Regions from separate parts of the Kluyvera huaxiensis genome, predicted to be linked through region 2. Evidence: predicted binding sites of a transcription regulator. Region 2 holds the regulator's gene; the other holds the start of a gene.
The links. The regulator Fur, encoded in region 2, represses iron uptake genes when iron is present. The targets are predictions, from matches to a motif close to ATAATAATGAGAACNACTATCAA.

Region 1 (5,469 bases), on a different contig from region 2:
ACCAAAATGCCATCGCGGATCTCCGGCATCCACGGCGTACCGATGAGCGAGACGATCATCGCCAGGTTCCCGCCCCACAGCGTTCCCTCGGCGGCGCATTGTGGCCCGTCGCCGTCCCATTCGATGGTTAAGGTAGGGCTACGCAGCGCGCGCCAGAAGTGTTCCTCGGTAAAGCCGTCGAGGTTTTCCGCGCCGAAGTTACCTGCCAGCATAGGGCCGCTAAAGGTCACGACGTTGCCTTTGGCTAATAAACCGCACTGAATCGCGGTGAAGTCGCTGTGGCCGCAGATTAACAGCGGCGAGCGCTGCTGACGGGCTATCAGCGACGGCCAGTCAATGCTCTCCAGCAGACGACTGGCACCGTAGCCGCCGCGCACCGCCAGCACAATCTGATTCTCCCCACCCAGCGTGGCTAGGTCGTTAATATCCGCCAGCCGCTCGGCCTCGGTTCCGGCAAAACGCTGGTTGCGACGAGGAATCACCTGCTGGTTCGCCACCTGATGCCCGGACGCTTCCAGCCGCGTAACGCCACGCTGCGCGGCGGTCTGGTTGATGCAGTAGCCGGACGGGGCGATGAGATGAAACGAAGACATGGCATTTCCTTGCTGAGAATGAAACGGGTATCATGCCGCCTGAGCCAGTGGTTGTCATTAACGGCAGCAAAGTTCAGCTAAAAGGATAGATGCGTGAAATTAAGATGGTTTGCTTTTTTAATTGTATTACTTGCCGGGTGTAGTTCTAAATCGGATTACCGCGATCCGCCGTGGAATCCTGAGGTTCCGGTGAAACGCGCAATGCAGTGGATGCCAATTACTGAAAAAGCCGGTGCCGCCTGGGGCGTCAGCCCGCGACTTATCACCGCCATTATTGCCGTAGAATCCGGCGGTAATCCGACGCTGGTGAGTAAATCCAATGCGGTGGGACTGATGCAGCTTAAAGCGTCAACGTCGGGTCTGGATGTTTATCGCCACATGGGCTGGAGCGGTCAGCCGTCGACCAGTGAGTTGAAAAACCCGGAGCGGAATATCTCAATGGGCGCGGCTTATTTGAGCATTCTGGAACACGGCTCGCTGGCGGGTATTACCGATCCTGAAGTTATGCAGTATGCGCTGGTCGTATCCTATGCCAACGGCGCGGGCGCGCTGCTGCGCACCTTCTCGTCCGACAGGAAAAAGGCGATTTCTAAAATTAACGATCTGGACGCGGATGAATTCTTCGACCACGTGGTGAAGAACCATCCCGCGCCTCAGGCGCCACGCTATATCTGGAAAGTACAGAAAGCCATGGATGCCATGTAGTTAGCGAACGTTATTTGCCCGTTCGCGCGCTTCACGCTCCAGCGAAAAAATAATTCGCTGGAGCGAGCGCTCAAGCACCGGATTCATATACAGAAAACGGAAGCTCAGGCGCGGCGTCACAATCGTCTCATTCTTACTGTCGACCACTTTGCGCTCGCTGATGGCCAGCAGCTGGACGTCAAAGCGAAAACGCCCCCATTGCCCCATATCGAGTTCTATCTCTCTAAGCTCCATTCCCGGAGCCAGCATCTCCGGCGGCGCCGCGTCCAGCAAAGCGCCCATCCCACCTAGCGACAAATCAAACAGACGGAAACGCAGCGTACTTTTATCCGGCAGGACGGCACAGCCGTAATAAGGCGGATACAGCGGGGCCGGAATACGGAAATATTCACGACGCTGGATACACCATACCGCAGGCGGCGTCGGCATTACGAAGGCGGGCAGGCCCTGATAATTCTCCACCTGCATCCGTGGCACCGTGAATTCGATTTTGGCGCCATTTGTTTCTGCGACCATGGCGATATTATTCGCCGATAGGGCGGCATTGTTATCTTCCTCACGGCTGCCAAAGTCGATAATCAACTGCTGCTGGCTGACGTCGAGAATACGACTAATAAACTGGCGCGAAGACCAACTCACGCGCAGCGCGGCGTTAGCCTGCTGAAGATCGCGGAGAACGTTTAATACCGCTAACGGGTTTTGCTTAAGAAACTGTGTGTTGTGCTCACTCACCGGGAATGGCTCCTGAATGGCAGACTCTCAATTATCTATCGGCGTCGAAAAACAGAACTTCAGCGTCCTGGAGAAAATTTTTAACATTTCCACGGATTTCGGCTGCGTAAAGTACTTAAGGCAGTGCCTACGTCAATATTCGTATTTATCTGCATAAAATATCATCGCCTGACCAGGTTTTTTAAGAACAATTACCTATACTTGAAACATTAGCGGCGCAGAATGTCGGCGCTTTTATTGGTGTTAATGGAACTTAAGAGGTGGGAAAAATGGGTATTATTACCTGGATTATTTTTGGTCTGATTGCCGGTGTTATTGCCAAACTGATTATGCCGGGCCGCGATGGGGGTGGTTTCATTCTCACCTGTATCCTCGGGATTGTCGGTGCGGTTGTCGGCGGCTGGTTGGCGACCACGTTTGGTCTGGGCGGCAGCGTCAGCGGCTTTAACCTGCATAGTTTCCTGGTGGCGGTTGTGGGCGCCATCGTTGTGCTGGCGGTATTCCGCCTGATTCGCCGCGAATAATGTTTCCCGCGTTTTACTGACAACGGCCCCGAAAGGGGCCGTTGTCGTTTCATCAAATCTGTTACCTGCATCACACTCCTAAAGCCCTGTTTATTTTGGCGTTGAATTACAAATATTAATGATAATAATTATCGTTCTTTATTTGATTTGAGCTCAACCATAATGAATAAGACAGGTCTTCGCGTTTGTACGCTTTCCGGGATGATTGCACTCGCACTTTCAACACAGGGGTATGCCGCCGAGGAATCCACTATGGTGGTCACTGCCTCCGGCACGGGCGAGGGGAGTGAACTGCCCGGCTGGACCAACAGTGCCACCAAGTCGGCGGTACCGGAAAGTAAAACACCGCAGGTCATCAACACCATCAGTCAGCATGAAATCAGCGAACGCCACGCCACCTCGGTGAACGAGATTTTGCGCTACGCGCCGGGGGTGTCCACCGAATCACGCGGCAGCACCACCTACATGAGCGAGTATAAAATTCGCGGTTTTAGCGTCGATAACGAGTACTACAACGGCCTACAGCTACCGTATAACGTCACCGGGAATACCAAAGCGCGGATCGATCCGCTGCTGATTGAGAGCGTTGATATTCTGAAAGGGCCGTCGTCGGTTCTCTATGGCAACGGTTCGCCGGGCGGGCTGGTGAACATTCAGGGTAAAAAACCGCAGACGACCCCACGAACGGAAATCGGTTTTAACACCGGAACCCGTAATCTGAAAGAAGGTTACATCGACTCTACCGGACAGGTCGCCGACAGCGACTGGAGCTACCGTCTGCTGGGTAAAGCGACCGAAGGCGACGATCAGCCGCACACCAGCCGCTATGAAGATTATCTGCTGGCACCGAGCGTGACCTGGCAGCCGAGCGATAAAACGCGCCTGACCATTGACGCGCTGGCGCAAAATACCCCGAGCCTGACGCCGTCGAACCCGCTGCCGCTCTCCTATTTACGTTCCCAGTATGCGGATAAACGCGCCTTTGCCGGCGATGACTGGAGCGGCTTCAAGCAGCGCCAATGGATGATTGGCTATAGCTTCGAACATGAGTTTGACAGCGGCTGGGGCATCGCACAGAAAGCACGCTACTTTGATATCGATACCCATCAGCAGAGCGTTTACTCCACCGGTAATAGCCCGACGGCGGTCTATGACATCAGCCGTGCGGCCTATACTACCGATGAAGATCTGCACAGCTTCAACATTGATAACCAGCTCACGCGCACATTGGCGCTGGGCGACTGGCAGCACCATCTGCTGGCCGGGTTTGACTATCAGAAGCTGAACTCGCATTACCACTACCGCTATTCAAACTATTTAACCCCGCCGCCGAATCTGGATATGCGTAACCCAGACTTTGGCCTGGTGAGTGAAGATGCATTAGGTCTTTATACCGCGCAGAAAAACCGGCTTTCCTATAACCAGAAAGGCTATTACCTGCAGGATCAAATTGCCTACGGCGGCCTGAATATCCTCGCCAGCCTGCGCTACGACGAGTACCAGTCAGGCACTACCGACTACCTCAATAGCGACCAGAAAGAGTGGATCTCGCAAGACCGCGTGACCAAACGCCTGGGCGTCTTGTATGCCTTCGACAACGGTATTTCGCCGTTCATCAGCTACTCGGAAGGTTTCAAACCCATTTCCCCGGCCCGTGGATTGACGGCGGATCAGGTGAAACCGACCACCAGTAAACAGCTGGAAGGCGGCGTGAAGTACCTGCTGGCTGACTACGCCACCACCTTTACCGCCTCGGTGTTTAATATTCGCCAGAAAAACGTGCTGAGCGCTGATCCAAGCTGGAACTACCACCAGACCGGGGAGATTGAGTCGAACGGTGCGGAACTGTCGGCGATTAGCCGTCCAACCGACAACATTAACCTGATAGCCAACTACGCCTATACCCACGCCATTAACACCGAAGATGAAACCTATCAGGGCAAACGCCCGACCCAGGTACCGGAAAATGCGTTTAATCTGTGGGGCGATTACACCTTCGACCAGAGCATCGTGCGCGGGCTGACCGTAGGCGGCGGGGTGCGCTATACCGGTCCAATGGAGATTTCACAGGCTAACGATGCAGGGAAACTGGGGGGCACAACTCAGTACGATATGTCGCTCTCTTACGATATGTCGGCGGTGGACAGCAGCCTGAGCGGGCTGATGCTCAAAGCCAGCGCGCAGAACCTGACCAACAAAGAGACGTTTACCTGCTATGACAGCAGCAACTGCTGGATTGGTCGCGACCGTACGGTTCAGGTCGGGGCGAGCTACACCTTCTAAGTGAAATGTCCGGGCGACCTTTATCGCCCGGACAATCCGTTACGCCGACTCTGGCGCGGCTCCGGCATTCACTACCGGTTTCGTCGCGGTCTTCATCGGAATAAACGCCACGATGATAGCCCCCAGCACCAGGAATCCGGCGACCATAAAGATCCCGGCGTTAAAGCTGCCGGTAACGTCTTTCATCCAGCCCATCAGCAACGGCCCGAGCGCCGCGCCGGTCATTCCGGTACCGTTTATCACCGCAATTCCCAGCGCGCGAGCGCGCAGCGACAGGGCTCTGTCCGGCGTGGTCCAGAAGATAACCATCGCCGCGAACGCCCCCATCGATGCCATTACAATGCCGGTAAACTGCAGGTGCGGATTCGGGCTGGTGGCGGTGAGAATCCAACCGGCGGCGGCAAACAGATACGGCAGCAGGGTATGCAGCTTACGCTCGTTGTAGCGGTCAGAACGTTTGCTCCACCAAATCATCCCGACAATGGTACACACCTGCGGAATAGCGCTGAGTAATCCGATGGTGACGTTGCTGCTTTCGGCGTTAAAGCTGCGCAAAATCAGCGGCGTCCAGACGCTCAGGGCGCTCAGGGTGTTGGTCAGACAGAAATAGGCGAGGGTGTAGAGAATAATCA
Region 2 (5,469 bases):
ACCGTTTTAACTTCAGCAACGGGAGCAGCAGCTGGCGCAGGGGCCGGTTCTGCTTTGACGACCGGCGCTGCGGCAACAGCAGGCTGTGAAGCGGCGGTGAATTTCAGCATACGCCGTAAAATGTCGGACGCGCTCTCACCAATGTGCAGAGTGTGAGCCGCAATATAGCGATAGAGCTCGTCATCAACTTCGATCGTTTTCATCTTAATCCGGTGCAATAATTTTTCTGAATACAATTCATTGGGATTATAAAGTCAAAACCCAACAGCGGGTAGCGCCAAACCAGGAACGCGGCAAAATTCGGATGAGTTCCTTACTTGCCCCTGAGCGTTAGAATGTCCAACATGATACCCTAACCCGACAACGCGAAAAAAAGAACTTTGCTATGAAATTGAATGTCCGAGCGCAATCTGCACAAAACCTGCACAATAATTCCCCCATCGTCCTCGTCCACGGCCTGTTTGGCAGTCTGGACAATCTCGGTATCCTGGCGCGCGACCTGATTGCTGACCACGATATTATCCAGGTTGATATGCGTAACCATGGACTGTCGCCGCGTTCTGAAGAGATGAACTACCCGGCCATGGCCCAGGATCTTCTCGATACGCTCGACGAGCATAATATTGAAACGGCGACGCTTATCGGCCACTCCATGGGCGGTAAAGCGGTGATGGCGCTGACCGCACTGGCACCGGAGCGTATCGACCGTCTGGTTGCGATTGATATTGCGCCGGTGGATTATCATGTTCGCCGTCATGATGAAATTTTTGCTGCGATCAATGCAGTGACCAACGCCGGTGTTGCCACGCGCCAGCAAGCGGCTACCGTCATGCGTGAATTCCTTCATGAAGAAGGGGTCATCCAGTTCCTGCTGAAATCCTTCGTTGACGGCGCCTGGCGCTTCAACGTGCCGGTGCTGTGGGAACAATACCCGCACATTGTTGGCTGGGAAACTATCCCCGCGTGGGATAAGCCTGCCCTGTTTATTCCCGGCGGCAATTCGCCGTACGTTACCGAAGCCTATCGAGACAGCCTTTTAGCCCAGTTCCCGCAGGCCAAAGCGCACGTTATTGCCGGTGCCGGTCACTGGGTGCATGCGGAAAAACCAGACGCTGTACTGCGCGCTATCCGCCGTTACCTCGCAGAGTGATTAAAAATGCATCGACCGCGCGCCAGAATGGCCGCGGTCGTTGGCGTGCGGGTTCCACTGATGTATGATTGCGCGCTGTCTGCGCTGGGCACTGCCCGGTAGCTTGTTTTCCCCGAAGTCACTCAGAATCATGGCAAAAGAACAAACGGACCGTACGACACTAGATTTGTTCGCAAATGAGCGTCGCCCGGGAAGACCAAAAACCAATCCGCTTTCGCGTGACGAACAGCTCCGCATCAATAAGCGCAATCAGCTAAAACGCGACAAGGTTCGCGGGCTTAAGCGTGTCGAACTGAAGCTGAATAACGAAGCCGTTGACGCGCTCAACGAGCTGGCGACTGCCCGTGATATGAGCCGCAGCGAACTCATCGAAGAGATGTTGATGAACCAGCTTGCGCTGCTGCACGGACAGGGGAAAGTCTGAAAAATCCCCCCAAAACACGCTTTCATGTAGCAGAGTGTGCAGTCCGGCACGATTGCTGTTTCCGCACACTGCGCTGTTCTGCTATGATTGCCCTTATCTGTGGGCAATAAGCCACCACCATATCATTAAGTTTCAAGAGGTTATTTTACTCATGGCAATCGTTGGCATCTTCTTCGGTAGCGATACCGGAAACACCGAAAATATCGCAAAAATGATTCAAAAACAGCTTGGTAAAGATGTCGCTGACGTGCATGACATCGCCAAGAGCAGCAAAGAAGATCTGGCTGCGTTCGATATCCTGCTGCTGGGTATCCCAACCTGGTACTACGGTGAAGCACAGTGCGATTGGGATGATTTCTTCCCAACGCTGGAAGAAGTAGATTTCAACGGTAAACTGGTTGCGCTGTTCGGCTGTGGCGACCAGGAAGATTACGCGGAATATTTCTGTGATGCCCTGGGCACCATTCGCGATATTATTGAACCACGTGGCGCAACCATCGTGGGTCACTGGCCAACCGCAGGCTACCATTTTGAAGCGTCTAAGGGACTTGCCGATGACGATCACTTCGTGGGTCTGGCGATTGACGAAGACCGTCAGCCAGAACTGACCGCGGAGCGCGTTGAGAAATGGGTTAAGCAGGTGGCTGAAGAACTGCACCTGGACGAAATCAAAAACGCCTAATCGCAATAATGAGGTGTAATTATCAAATTGCACCTCATTAATAGGTAAAAGCAATTAAAATAATAGCTACAAATTTTTAACTTTTTATCGCATACCTGTACAATATCTTCTGATTTAGCGCAGGTTCATCGCTCAGTTTGTCGGTGAAGCCTCGTTTTTGAAAGCTTAGCTTACCCGGGCCTTGCTGTTTTCATTTTGATAGGGCCATTCTATAATGAGACGCATTAATTCGGGTGCATTCTCTGTGAAACTTTCGCTGATGGAAGTTAATCGTTTAGCAACAGGACAGATTCCGCATGACTGACAATAATACCGCATTAAAGAAGGCTGGCCTGAAAGTCACACTTCCACGGTTAAAGATTCTGGAAGTTCTTCAGGAACCTCATAACCACCATGTCAGCGCGGAAGACTTATACAAACGCCTGATCGACATGGGTGAAGAGATCGGTTTAGCCACGGTTTACCGCGTACTGAACCAGTTTGATGACGCTGGCATTGTGACTCGCCATAATTTTGAAGGCGGCAAATCCGTATTCGAACTGACTCAGCAGCATCACCACGATCACCTGATCTGCCTCGACTGCGGCAAAGTTATCGAGTTCAGCGATGATTCGATTGAAGCGCGCCAGCGTGAAATCGCGACCAAGTACGGGATTCGCTTAACCAACCATAGCCTGTATCTTTACGGTCACTGCGCTGAAGGCGACTGCCGCGAAGATGAACACGCTCACGACGGCATCGAAAAATAACGACCGCCGCTCGTCAAAAAACCAGCCATTGTGTGCTGGTTTTTTTTTGCCTATCGGTCTGGTATCGACATAAAAAAACCGCTGCAAGCAGCGGTTTTCAGTTCTTAACACGACATTATTTTTGTGGCGTATTGTTGCTGCGAATTTCCTGCCAAATCTTATCGCACTTGCTGGCCACGGCCTGGTCGTTACCCGTTTTTCTCGCCAGAATACACTGCTGATAATCCAGCACGCGTACGCTTTCCTGGTTCGCGAACTGCTCGTGCTTCTTATCTTGTTTCAGCACGTTCAATACGCTCTGGCAGGCCTGGATTTTATCCGGATTACCTTCCGCCGTATTGATACAGGCGCTATAGGCATCTTTCAGTTTGGTGTCTTCTTTCGGCGCAGGTGACTGCGCACAAGCGGTAAGGCCGACAGCCATTAAGGCAACAATAATCAATTTTTTCATGCGATGAACCTCTTAGCGGCGGCAGAGGTTTCCCCCTGCCGCGTCATGCATCAGAAAATAGTGAACGGTGCGATAACCATGAATTTCACGTCACGCTCGTCCTGGAAGATGTTGCCGTAACCACCGCCCCAGCTTGGAATGTCGGAGTGGTTGTCATACTGGGTGAAGTGCAGTTTGAACAGAGTCCCTTTCGCGCGGCCATCCTGTACGGTGTAAGCCACATCGAGGCTGTAAGCAGACTCTTTGATTTTGTTGTTTTTGTCGTAGTAAGCATCTGGGTTCATCTGCCAGGTCGATGGCTTAGCATCCCATGCGTAGACGTAAGACGCGCCCACTGCCCAGCCCGGGAGATCCCAGTTTTTCAGGTCATACATCGAACCGAAGAACACCGCTTTTTCGCCGTTGGCGTTGAAGTCAGAGCGGTTATCCCACCAGATATCCAGACGACCGTTGGAGGAAGCGTAGGTTGGCGTCATACGCTGCAGGAAGAAGCCCTGCTGACCTTCAGCTTTAACCCAGGTCCCTTCCAGGCGGAAGTCGAAGACCTCTTTCAGCTTGTAGCCGAAGGTTAACGCTTGCAGCCACGCGGTGCCGTCGTAAATATCGTTCACACCGTGATCGCTCACTTTGTCACGGGTACCGTAGAACTGATAGCTGGTGGTCAGAGGGCCGCCAGGGATATCGAATTTGTAGCTACCTTTGGCGAAGTACTGATCAACATAGCCTTCTGCCTGACCAAATGCCGCTTCCAGCACCAGGTCATTTTTGAAATCGTATTTAGCGCCGATGGAGTGCAGGTAGTCGACCTTGGTCTTCTTATCGTTCTGATAGAAGTTATCCATTTCCAGATGCCAAGGTGCCTTGTACTCATTGGTCCACATGTAGGAGAAGCTCAGTGCACCGTTGTCGCCGTAGTCGAAGTTCGCCCCGGCTTCAGCGCCCTGGTAAGTACCAGGCATAAAGCTCCAGTGTGGTGCCAGCAGAGTTTGACCGGTTGGCTGAATGTAACCGGCACGTGCCCAGGTTGGCCCAAGCTTGAATTTAGCTGCCGCTTTATACAGGCTGATACCAGACTTATCACCGCTGTAATCTTCGCTATAACCTTTGTTTTTTGAAGAGAACGCGATTTCGTTCGGGTGACCACTTTCGCTGCTTTCGTTCATTTCAATCGCGGTAAATGCAGCGATATCAAGACCGAACATATCGGCGGCATAGCCAGACTGGAAGTCGAGATTGGCGTTCCAGGTGGAGTGAGAAAGGTTGGTTTTATATTTATCGTGATCGGTAACATCTTTACGGTCACGCTCACGCTGCCAGTAATAGATGCCGCCAGTTAATGATGAGTCGTCAATGAACCCTTCAGCTTTTGCATCCGGTGCCATTGTAAAGCCCGACAGTGCTGTCACACCGGCGATAGCCAGCGCCAGCGTACTACGTTTGCCACTAAACGTACGCATAGTTAAATCCTCTTTGACTTTTAAAATGCCGCCGCAAAGCAGAGGCAAAAAAATAAAAACTTTAAAAAAAATGAACTTCTGGAAAAAGGTGTTTCGCTACACCGATAGACTATTTTTCGCGACGCGAATTATCAATCCTTTTCCGCAACAAGAGTGCAGGATTATGACAAAGCGCACATATTTGGTTTCAATGTGTAACGGAGTGCGTTATTAACATTTCCCGTCACCAACCCTTATGGGGCCTGGATGAAATGTTAATGAGACCGTTTACATTATGTTTTTCCGGATGAATTACAATCATCATGCAAATGCATTAGAAGTGGCGTGATTGCATTAATTCGCTACGCGAAAATATTATTAGGCGATTCAGGGATAAAAAAAACGCCGCTCAGAGGCGGCGTTTTGGTAGGGCAAATGACCGTTTAGCCAACCCAGGTATCACGTAAACCGACGGTGCGGTTAAATACCAGCTTGTCTGCGGTGCTGTAGCGGCTGTCGAGACAGAAGTAACCCTCACGCTCAAACTGATACGCTTTACCGGCCTCAGCGGCCTGCA

Region 1: ABOC97_RS22035 (TonB-dependent siderophore receptor) is a predicted target of Fur. The motif match lies at 2,667-2,689, and genes of this name have one in related genera.

Annotation. Positions count from the first base shown of each region.
Region 1 covers NZ_JBEFLV010000030.1:14,052-19,520, forward strand. Annotated here, with positions in the region: gene ldcA (muramoyltetrapeptide carboxypeptidase) at 1-593, opposite strand, end outside; gene emtA (membrane-bound lytic murein transglycosylase EmtA) at 687-1,298, shown strand; gene ycgR (flagellar brake protein YcgR) at 1,299-2,030, opposite strand; gene ABOC97_RS22030 (GlsB/YeaQ/YmgE family stress response membrane protein) at 2,300-2,554, shown strand; gene ABOC97_RS22035 (TonB-dependent siderophore receptor) at 2,717-4,837, shown strand; gene hpaX (4-hydroxyphenylacetate permease) at 4,877-5,469, opposite strand, start outside.
Region 2 covers NZ_JBEFLV010000003.1:45,702-51,170, reverse strand. Annotated here, with positions in the region: gene seqA (replication initiation negative regulator SeqA) at 1-203, opposite strand, end outside; gene ybfF (esterase) at 386-1,150, shown strand; gene ybfE (LexA regulated protein) at 1,281-1,574, shown strand; gene fldA (flavodoxin FldA) at 1,726-2,256, shown strand; gene fur (ferric iron uptake transcriptional regulator) at 2,553-3,005, shown strand; gene ABOC97_RS04190 (ChiQ/YbfN family lipoprotein) at 3,121-3,456, opposite strand; gene chiP (chitoporin ChiP) at 3,507-4,913, opposite strand; gene glnS (glutamine--tRNA ligase) at 5,336-5,469, opposite strand, start outside.